2 regions of the Clostridium thermarum genome follow, and region 1 is predicted to be linked to the other one. Evidence: predicted binding sites of a transcription regulator. Region 1 holds the regulator's gene; the other holds the start of a gene.
What was found. Region 1 encodes HrcA, which represses chaperone genes, less so after heat shock. Its sites were predicted from a motif close to TGTTAGCACTCNNNNNNNNNGAGTGCTAACA; they were not measured.
Positions count from the first base shown of each region.

Region 2: the regulator HrcA is predicted to act here: its motif matches at 2,869-2,899, upstream of groES (co-chaperone GroES).

Region 1 is NZ_CP040924.1:1,297,117-1,302,426, forward strand. It holds gene lepA (translation elongation factor 4) at 1-1,209, shown strand, start outside; gene hemW (radical SAM family heme chaperone HemW) at 1,221-2,351, shown strand; gene hrcA (heat-inducible transcriptional repressor HrcA) at 2,545-3,576, shown strand; gene grpE (nucleotide exchange factor GrpE) at 3,619-4,278, shown strand; gene dnaK (molecular chaperone DnaK) at 4,344-5,310, shown strand, end outside.
Region 2 is NZ_CP040924.1:2,994,697-3,000,006, reverse strand. It holds gene FHY60_RS13585 (DNA-3-methyladenine glycosylase family protein) at 135-1,043, shown strand; gene FHY60_RS13580 (TVP38/TMEM64 family protein) at 1,180-1,932, shown strand; gene FHY60_RS13575 (TIGR01906 family membrane protein) at 1,929-2,612, opposite strand; gene groES (co-chaperone GroES) at 2,954-3,238, shown strand; gene groL (chaperonin GroEL) at 3,267-4,892, shown strand; gene FHY60_RS13560 (O-antigen ligase family protein) at 5,281-5,310, shown strand, end outside.

The DNA.
Region 1 (5,310 bases):
ATTTTTGACTCTTATTACGACAGCTACAAGGGTGTTGTCTGCTATATAAGAGTAAAACAAGGCAGCGTTAAGGTTGGCACAAAGATTAAGCTTATGGCTTCAGAAAAGCTCTATGAAGTTACTGAGGTTGGTGTGTTTACACCGAGCTTTATGCCAATAGAAGAGTTAAGAGCCGGAGATGTGGGTTACCTTACAGCTTCTATAAAAAATGTAAGAGACGCCAGAGTAGGAGATACAATTACCGATGCTGCCAATCCGGCCAGTGAACCTCTGCCGGGCTATAGACCTGCAGTACCGATGGTGTTCAGCGGAATATATCCGGTAGATGGAGCAGATTATGAGGAATTAAAGGAAGCTTTGGAAAAGCTGCAGCTTAACGATGCGGCCCTCCATTTTGAACCTGAAACCTCACTGGCTTTGGGCTTTGGATTCCGTTGTGGTTTCCTGGGACTTCTTCATATGGAAATTATCCAGGAGAGAATAGAACGAGAATACAACATAGACATAATAACTACTGCCCCTTCCGTTATATATAGGGTTACAAAGACCGATGGTGAAGTAATAGAAATAACAAATCCTACAAATTTACCTGCCCCTACAGAAATACAGTTTATGGAGGAGCCGGTGGTTAAGGTATCAATAATTACACCATCAGATTATGTAGGTGCTGTTATGGATCTCTGTCAGAACAGAAGAGGAACCTTTATTGACATGAATTATATTGAAGCTACCAGAGCGGTTTTAAATTACATCATGCCATTAAACGAAATAATTTATGATTTCTTTGACGCCCTGAAGTCAAGGACAAGAGGCTATGCGTCCTTGGATTATGAGTTTGAAGGCTATAAGCAAACAAGGCTTGTTAAGCTGGATATACTTCTCAACGGAGATATAGTGGATGCCTTATCGATGATAGTTCCTGAGGAACGTGCATATAATAAGGGAAGAAACATGACTGAAAAATTAAAGGAAATAATTCCGAGGCAGATGTTTGAAATTCCTATTCAAGCAGCCATAGGTTCAAAGATAATTGCAAGAGAAACCGTTAAGGCTTTAAGAAAAGACGTATTGGCAAAATGCTATGGCGGTGACATATCAAGAAAGAAAAAGCTGCTTGAAAAACAGAAAGAGGGTAAAAAGAGAATGCGCCAGGTTGGCTCTGTAGAAGTACCGCAGGAAGCCTTTATGACTGTGTTAAAGGTTGAATAGGAGGTTGTTTAATGGGCATAGCATTATATATACACATTCCTTTCTGTAAGAGTAAATGTATGTACTGTGATTTTTGCTCTTACAGCGGTTCTGAAAGTATGATGATGGAATATACCCGTGCTCTCTGTGACGAAATACTTTTAAAATGTATAAATAAGAGTATAAGTACAATATTTATAGGTGGGGGAACTCCCACCTATTTGTCTTTAGAGGCATGGGAATTATTGAAAAACACCATAGAAAGGCTGAGATTGGAACCGGGTGCAGAGTTCACCGTAGAATGTAATCCCGGTACTATTGATGTTGATAAATTAAAAGTCCTTAAGAGCATGGGTGTCAATAGGATAAGTATTGGGCTTCAAGCTTGGCAAAATAATCTATTAAAAAAAATTGGCAGAATCCATACCGTTGAAGATTTTGTAAAAAGTTACAACCTAATTAGAGAAATGGACTTTGACAATGTGAATGTAGACATAATGTTTGGACTGCCAACACAGAAACAACAGGATTTAGAGGATACCATAGAGGCTGTTACCTGTCTTCAACCTGAGCACATCTCCTGTTATAGCTTAATTGTAGAGGAGGATACTCCCTTTGGTGAACTTTATAAGAAGGGAAAACTTCAACTTCCGGAAGAAGATGAGGAAAGAGCAATGTATGAGAAGGCCGTAGAACTCTTAGAGAAAAAAGGGTATGCCCAATACGAAATATCTAATTTTGCAAAGGGAGGTTATGAATGCAGACACAATATAGTGTATTGGACACTGGGAGATTATATCGGGTGTGGAGCAGGAGCTCACGGCTATGTAAGGGACATAAGGTATAGAAACGAAGAGAATATCAAAAAATATATAAAAGCGGTTTCTGTGAGCATGCTATCTGCAATAGAGAGTAATAAAAATTCTCTTGTGGATGAAATGGAAGAATATATGTTTATGGGATTAAGAATGTTATCCGGTGTTGAGGAAGCAGAATTCCGCAGACGTTTTGGAGTTGATATAGGTTCAGTATATGGAGAAGTAATAGAAAAATATATAAAACTAAAGCTGCTGGAAAGAAAAAATGGCTTTATAGTCTTGAACCACAGTGGCATTCAGCTATCAAATACGGTAATGAGTGACTTTATACTGGATAAGCAGTGAGAAATATACAAGTCATAATAATACGGCGTAAAATTGAGATTTAAGTAGAAATCATTTTATAAAATATGTTAATTATGAATAATGACATTATATTAATTTATAAGTATGGTTGACAAAGGAAATTGATAATGTTATTTTTAAATCGTAGTCATTAGCACTCATTGACGGTGAGTGCTAACAAAGAGGTGAGTGTATGGAATTTGATGATAGAAAACTAAAAATACTTCATGCCATTATCAATGACTATATAAGCACTGGCGAACCTGTTGGTTCAAGAACTATAGCACGGAAGTACGATCTTGGAGTTAGTTCTGCCACTATAAGAAATGAGATGGCAGATTTAGAGGAAATGGGCTACATTGAGCAGCTCCATACTTCCTCGGGACGAAAACCATCGGACAAAGGTTATAGGTTGTATGTTGATAAGTTGATGAAAGCTCACCAGATAACTGCTGAAGAGGAACTCTTCATCAGAAGCATGCTTCTAAATGCTGCTTTGTTTGAAGTAGATAAAATAATGAGACAGGTTAGTGTGGTATTGTCTAAACTAACTCACCTGACTTGTGTAGTAAAGACTCCTTCTGTTAAGAAGAGCTGCTTAAAGACAATTCAATTAATCAATATTGATGTTGGAAGCATACTGATGGTAATTGTTACTGACAGCGGAATTATCAAAAACAATATAATAAGGATCAACAGACCTATAGATTCAGATATGCTTCTTAAACTTAATAATATGCTAAATGCAAGATTAAAGAATTTAACCATGGAAGGAATTAATCTGGAGGTCATTAACAACATTAAGAAAGACCTTCATGGCTATGATGACATCTTTAATGAAATGATTCCGGCTTTATATGATTGCTTGAATGAAGTGGAAAATTCTGATGTCATTACTGAGGGAGAGACCAACATTCTTCGTTATGCAGAATACAGTGATATAGATAAGGCTAAAGAATTTATTACTTTTGTAGATAACAAGGAAAGTGTTAAGAAAATTCTTCCTGCCACTAAGAATACCACCGTTAGCATAGGCGAAGAAAATTATATCCCTGAGGCAAAGGACTACAGCGTAGTTGCCCGGGCTTATTGTGTTGGTGATAAACCCTTGGGGACTATTGGAATAATAGGACCTACAAGAATGGATTATTCAAAGGTAATCTCCCTTTTAAATAAGGTCACCGAACTTTTGAATAAGAATTTAACTAGCTTTGATGATTGGTAAAGTTCGCCTTTGTGTGGAGTGATTAGAATGGAGGTATGTGGTATGGCAAAGAAGAAAAACATAGACAATGAAGAAATTTGCAACTGCTGCGAGAATGAAGAGAAGGTTAACACTGAAGAGGATGTTAATACAGAAGAAAACCTTGCAGAGGCTGAGGTAAAAGAAGATCAGGAGTTTGAAGGAATAGAAGGCGAAGATGAGGCCCAGGAAGAGGCTCAAAAGGAAAAATGCTGTGAAGATCTAAAGGCAGAAAACCTTAAACTTAAGGATGAAATTACTAAACTGAATAATGAACTGGAAGCTTTGAAAGACCGCTTAATGAGAACTTCTGCAGAGTATGATAACTATAGAAAAAGAACAGCTAAAGAAAAAGAAGGAATTTACACTGACGCATGCATAGATGTCTTAAAGACAATATTACCTATTTTTGATAATCTTGAAAGGGCTGCAAAGGCAGAAGGCAGTATTGATGATTTAAAGAAAGGTATCGAGATGACCCTAAGGCAGATCAATGATTCTCTTAGCAGACTTAACGTTGAAGAAATATCTACAGACGGAGAATTTGATCCTAACCTACATAATGCAGTAATGCATGTGGAGGATGAAAGTCTGGGCAAAAATGTGGTGGCTGAGGTATTTCAAAAGGGATATAAAAGAGGCGACAGGGTAATAAGATACAGCATGGTTAAGGTAGCTAATTAGAAATTATATATCAGATTATCGATGATAGATATTTTTAAATTTGAATTTTAAGGAGGAAAACGTAAATGGGAAAAGTAATAGGAATTGACCTTGGAACCACTAACTCTTGTGTAGCTGTAATGGAAGGAGGAGAGCCGGTAGTAATAGCTAATGCAGAAGGTTCAAGAACTACACCTTCAGTAGTATCCTTCCAAGCTAATGGAGAAAGACTGGTTGGACAGGTAGCAAAAAGACAAGCAATAACTAATCCTGATAAAACTATAATATCCATAAAGAGACATATGGGAACTAACTATAAAGTAAATATTGATGGAAAAGAATATACTCCTCAAGAAGTTTCTGCTATGATCCTTCAGAAGATCAAGGCTGATGCAGAGGCTTACTTAGGTGAACCTGTAACTCAGGCTGTTATCACTGTACCTGCATATTTCAATGACAGCCAAAGACAAGCAACTAAGGATGCAGGAAAGATAGCAGGCTTAGAAGTGTTGAGAATAATAAACGAGCCAACTGCTGCTTCACTTGCATATGGTCTTGATAAGACTGAAACAAATCAGAAGATTTTTGTATATGACCTTGGTGGCGGTACCTTCGACGTATCTATTCTTGAATTAGGTGACGGAGTATTCGAGGTTAAGGCTACAAACGGTAATACAAAGCTTGGTGGAGACGACTTCGACCAGAGAATTATGGACTACATCGCAGACACTTTCATGGCTGATCATGGCATAGATTTAAGAAAAGATAAGATGGCTCTTCAGAGACTGAAGGAAGCAGCAGAGAAGGCAAAGATAGAGTTATCTTCTTCAATGCAGACTAACATAAACCTTCCATTCATAACTGCAGATGCTACTGGTCCAAAGCACATTGATATGAACCTAACAAGAGCTAAGTTCAATGAAATCACTCATGACTTAGTAGAAGCAACTATAGAACCAATGAGAAAGGCTTTAGATGATGCTAAGCTAAGCTTAAGCGATATAGATAAGGTTATATTAGTTGGTGGATCTACAAGAATTCCTGCAGTACAAG
Region 2 (5,310 bases), 1.7 Mb from region 1:
TTATATGGTACAATATAACGTATAAATACAGTAGGTTACAAGCAGAATATAGGAATGATAATGGTAGACATTAGACAATTCATGATTAATCTGCTGAAATTAAAAATCTATAGAATTAAGAAAGAAGGGTAACTTTGGACTACAAATCAATTGAAGTAAAGGACAATTACATTGTGCTAAAAGATGCAGCAAATTTTCAACTCCAACATATCTTTGAGTGCGGGCAGTGCTTTAGATGGAATAGAGTATCGGAAAATGACTTTATAGGAGTTGCTTACGGAAGAGTAATCGAGCTTGTAAAGGAAGAAAATGATGTAATAATATATAACAGCGATGAAAAAGACTTTTATAATATATGGCAGGAATACTTCGATTTAAACAGAGACTACTCAAAAATAAAAAATAATTTAAGCCACGATCCCCTTTTAAAAGAGGCTGTGGATTTTGGCTATGGTATAAGAATCCTGAAACAGGAGCCCTTTGAAATAGTTAACTCTTTTATAATATCAGCAAACAACAGGATTCCTTTGATAAAGAGGGCTATTGAAAATATCAGTAAGCGTTGGGGGACTCCATTGGAGTACAAGGCCCAGACATATTATGCCTTCCCAACACCAGACCAGCTTGTGGCAGCAGAGGAGCAGGAGTTGGAGGCCTGTGGCCTTGGCTTTAGAGCTAAATATGTAAAAGACACTGTAAATAAGATCTACAACAGCCTACAGGGCGTGGAAGGCTTTGAACAGTATAATATATACGATATGGCAAGGCTGGGTGCAGATGGCTGCCATAATGCCTTGCAGCTCTTCAGCGGCATAGGTCCCAAGGTTGCAGATTGCATAATGCTGTTTTCCATGGACAAAATCTCTGCCTTCCCGGTAGACGTATGGGTAAAAAGAGCCATGATGCACTTCTATTTAGCACCGGATGTTTCGCTGAAAAAGATCAGAGATTTCGGACGTGATAAATTTGGTGAAGAAGCGGGCTTTGCCCAGCAGTATCTCTTCTATTATGCCAGAGAAAATAATATACAGATTGGAGATTAGGACTTGAGACTCTTATCTTTATGATTAAGGGTCTTTTTTTACTATTTTCCGTGTCAGAAATTTTTTATACCAACTAACATATTATACCCCCCAATAAGGAATACTACAGTTATATTACCAAAAGCGAGGGATAATTATGGATAATAATACAAATGGAAAAGTAACAAAATTGTTCTTTCCCCTTTGCTATATTTACTGCTGCAGATATGAAATATTGGCAGGAACCTTCCTGGGGATTGTGCTTTCCTTTGTTTATATCTTTGTACAAAGCTATAGCTACACCTTGACCAGTCCTGAGGAATTAAAGAAGCTTATGTTGGAATTTGGCAGGGGTGGCATTGTGGTTTTTACATTATTACAGCTTCTGCAGGTGGTTATATTTTTTATTCCCGGAGAGTTTCTTCAAGCTGCCGGAGGGTACATATATGGGGTACTCGGAGGTTCAATCACCTCTATAGTGGGAATACTATTAGGGAGTGCCCTGGTGTTTGTAATAGCTAGGAAGCTAGGGAAGCCCTTTTTGGAAAAAATAATATCGGAGAAGAACCTAAGGTTATTTAAAGGCCTATTACATACCGGCTATGGTGGAGATAGAAGGAAAAGAGGAAGGGTCATGCTGTTGGTTTTCTTCATTTACTTTATTCCGGGCTTTCCTAAGGATGCCATAGCCTATATAACCGGTATCACAGATATGAAACTTAAAGACTTTCTATTGGCTTCCATGGTGGCACGAATACCGGGAATAATTATATCTGCAAGCTTTGGAGCGGGAATATATAACGGCAACAAACACCTTATAGTATTTATTGCCGTTTCTGCATTGATTTTATGTGCTATTGGTGCCTTTAAAGGCAAAAATCTGTTAAATGATATGAAGGGTAAAGACTAAAAGTCATAATAAGACTTTTCCCTGTTAAGTAGCCTATAAATTAAGAAGGATAAGAGACTAAATAAGGCAACAAGTAACAGTATGCCTATGGCCATATGCATGAAAAATGGTTCCGGTAATATGTTTATTACCGGGTCTGAATTTGGGTCAAAGAGCCAGTAATCATTATTAAAGGCAATGTTGTGGAATGCCGTGAAGGTAGCATTAAAGTCCACTGCAAATGGTATGGCCAGTGCAACAGGAAGAAGTATCATTAGTATAGATGTAAGTTTTAAAAATTTGTAGTTTCTTTTCACCAATAAAATAATGATGCCTATGATACTGATAATTACTGTACTGTAAAAGAGGTAGTCAACATAATTAAACAGGACCTTTACTTCCTCGAAGTGTATTTTACCCTGAGGGGACATTGTAAAGTCCGGTAACTTTAATTCCTGGATATCCTTGTCCTGTACATAGGATATTAGTACATCATAATTATTTTTAAGCGCGGCCTTATCCATATTATTTGTCTCTGCAATTTTTAGATAGTCTATGTCCCAATTATATATAAACTTAGCATTTAGAATTAATTTAACAGAGGAACTGATAAAAAAAAGTGCCAGTGCCAATGTTGTTACTATTGTGACAACAACGTCTATTTTAGACTTTCTTTTGTAACCTTGTGTCATTGTGTACATAATTTTACCTCCGATGATTTCAAAGTCATTCACTCTTATTTTATATAATGTAGGGATATTTAACAAGTTTTATTTTAGAAAGCCTTATTGGTCAGACACAGATAATTAATAAAAATGAGTATAATAAAGAAAATAATAGAAATAATGTATAAATGGAAGATTAATTTGTGAAAACAATGAATATCAAAAATAATGTGCTTATTATTACCAATATTGCATTTGAAATTATACTTAGGATTAATTATTATAATAATTGTATTAGCACTCAGTGATGATGAGTGCTAACAAAATGGATATAAAATTTCAAAATAATAAATATAATACATTAAGGAGGGGTTTAAATGAACATTAGACCACTTGGTGACAGAGTAGTATTAAAGAAGTTAGAAGCTGAAGAAACTACCAAAAGCGGTATAGTTCTTCCTGGTACAGCAAAAGAAAAACCACAGGAGGCAGAAGTAGTAGCTGTTGGTCCTGGCGGATATGTAGACGGAAAAGAAGTTAAAATGGAAGTTAAGGTTGGAGACAAAGTTATAATCTCCAAGTATTCCGGAACAGAAGTTAAATTATCCGGAGCTGAGTACACAATAGTTAGACAAGACGACATATTGGCAGTAGTAGAATAATCTATAAGCAGTATAGGAGGGTTTTAGAATGGCTAAAAGCATTATTTTAGGTGAAGAAGCAAGAAGAAAAATGCAAAAAGGCGTTGACATGCTTGCTGACACAGTAAAGGTTACATTAGGACCAAAGGGAAGAAACGTAGTTCTTGATAAGAAATTTGGCGCTCCATTAATCACAAACGATGGTGTTACAATAGCTAGAGAAATAGAGCTGGAAGACCCATATGAAAACATGGGAGCTCAGTTGGTAAAGGAAGTTGCTACAAAGACTAACGACGTAGCAGGAGACGGTACTACTACCGCTACATTACTAGCACAAGCAATAATCAGAGAAGGCTTAAAGAATGTTACAGCCGGAGCTAATCCAATACTTATCAGAAACGGTATAAAGATGGCTGTAGATAAGGCAGTAGAGGAAATAAAGAAGATTTCCAGACCTGTAGAAGGTAAGGAAGACATAGCAAGAGTTGCTGCTATCTCTGCTGGAGACGAAGAAATAGGTAAGTTAATATCTGATGCTATGGAAAAGGTAGGCAACGAAGGTGTTATAACTGTTGAAGAATCCAAGTCTATGGCAACAGAGTTAGACATAGTTGAAGGTATGCAGTTTGACAGAGGATATGTAAGTGCATACATGGTTACAGATACAGAAAAGATGGAAGCAGTTCTTGAAAATCCATATATACTTATCACAGATAAGAAGATATCAAATATCCAGGAAATACTTCCAGTGCTTGAGCAAGTAGTTCAACAGGGAAGAAAGCTCTTAATCATTGCTGAAGACATAGAAGGCGAAGCAATGGCTACATTGGTATTAAATAAGCTAAGAGGAACCTTTACTTGTGTAGGGGTTAAGGCTCCTGGCTTCGGCGACAGAAGAAAGGAAATGCTTCAGGATATAGCTATACTTACTGGCGGAGAAGTTATATCAGAAGAATTAGGAAGGGACTTAAAGGAAGCTACTCTAGATATGCTTGGTGTAGCTGAAAGTGTTAAGATTTCAAAAGAAAATACTGTTATTGTTAACGGTAAAGGCGACAAGAATGAAATTCATAACAGAGTAGCTCAGATAAAGAGACAGATAGAAGAAACTACTTCTGATTTCGACAGAGAAAAGCTTCAGGAAAGACTTGCTAAGTTAGCAGGAGGAGTTGCTGTAGTTAAGGTTGGAGCAGCTACTGAAACTGAGCTTAAGGAAAAGAAGTTAAGAATAGAAGACGCTCTTGCGGCCACTAAGGCAGCTGTGGAAGAAGGTATAGTTCCAGGAGGCGGAACTGCTTACATTAATGTAATTAATGAAGTGGCTAAGCTAACAGCGAATGATCCTGATGCTCAAGTTGGTATCAATATCATCAAGAGAGCTCTTGAAGAACCAGTAAGACAGATTGCTACAAATGCTGGTTTAGAAGGTTCTGTAATCATAGAAAAGGTAAAGGCTAGCGAACCAGGCGTAGGTTTTGATGCTTTACGTGAACAATACGTAAACATGATCAAAGCCGGTATCGTAGACCCAACAAAGGTTACAAGAAGTGCATTACAAAATGCTGCTTCCGTAGCTTCAACATTCTTAACAACAGAAGCTGTTGTTGCTGATATTCCGGAAAAGAACCCAGCTCCAATGCCAGGAGGCGGAATGGGTATGGACGGAATGTACTAAAATAAAGAATAAATATAATATTTTTCAGGATAAAGACAAGATCATCACAGATGTGGTGGTCTTGTTTTTTTTTTGACTTGTTGGAAAGGTAAGATAAAAATTAATATAATGTTTATTTCAACTAATTTTTGGGTTTAAAAACCCACTTTGTGTCGAAACATAGCGGAAAATAATGGATAAAAATGAATACTTTTCAGAAGGATTTTTAAAAAAATTATAGAATAACTAAATAGAGACCTAGAAGATATATACAATATAATAAAAATTTTGGTTATTAAACATTTTTTTAAAATAAAATAATATTAATACATTTTAGGGCAATATTGAATTTTGGTAAATAACTGTAATGCAATAACTTGTATTTAGTTAGTAGAATCAGGAGAAAAAAATGACTATACTGATTAAAAAAAGAATCAAT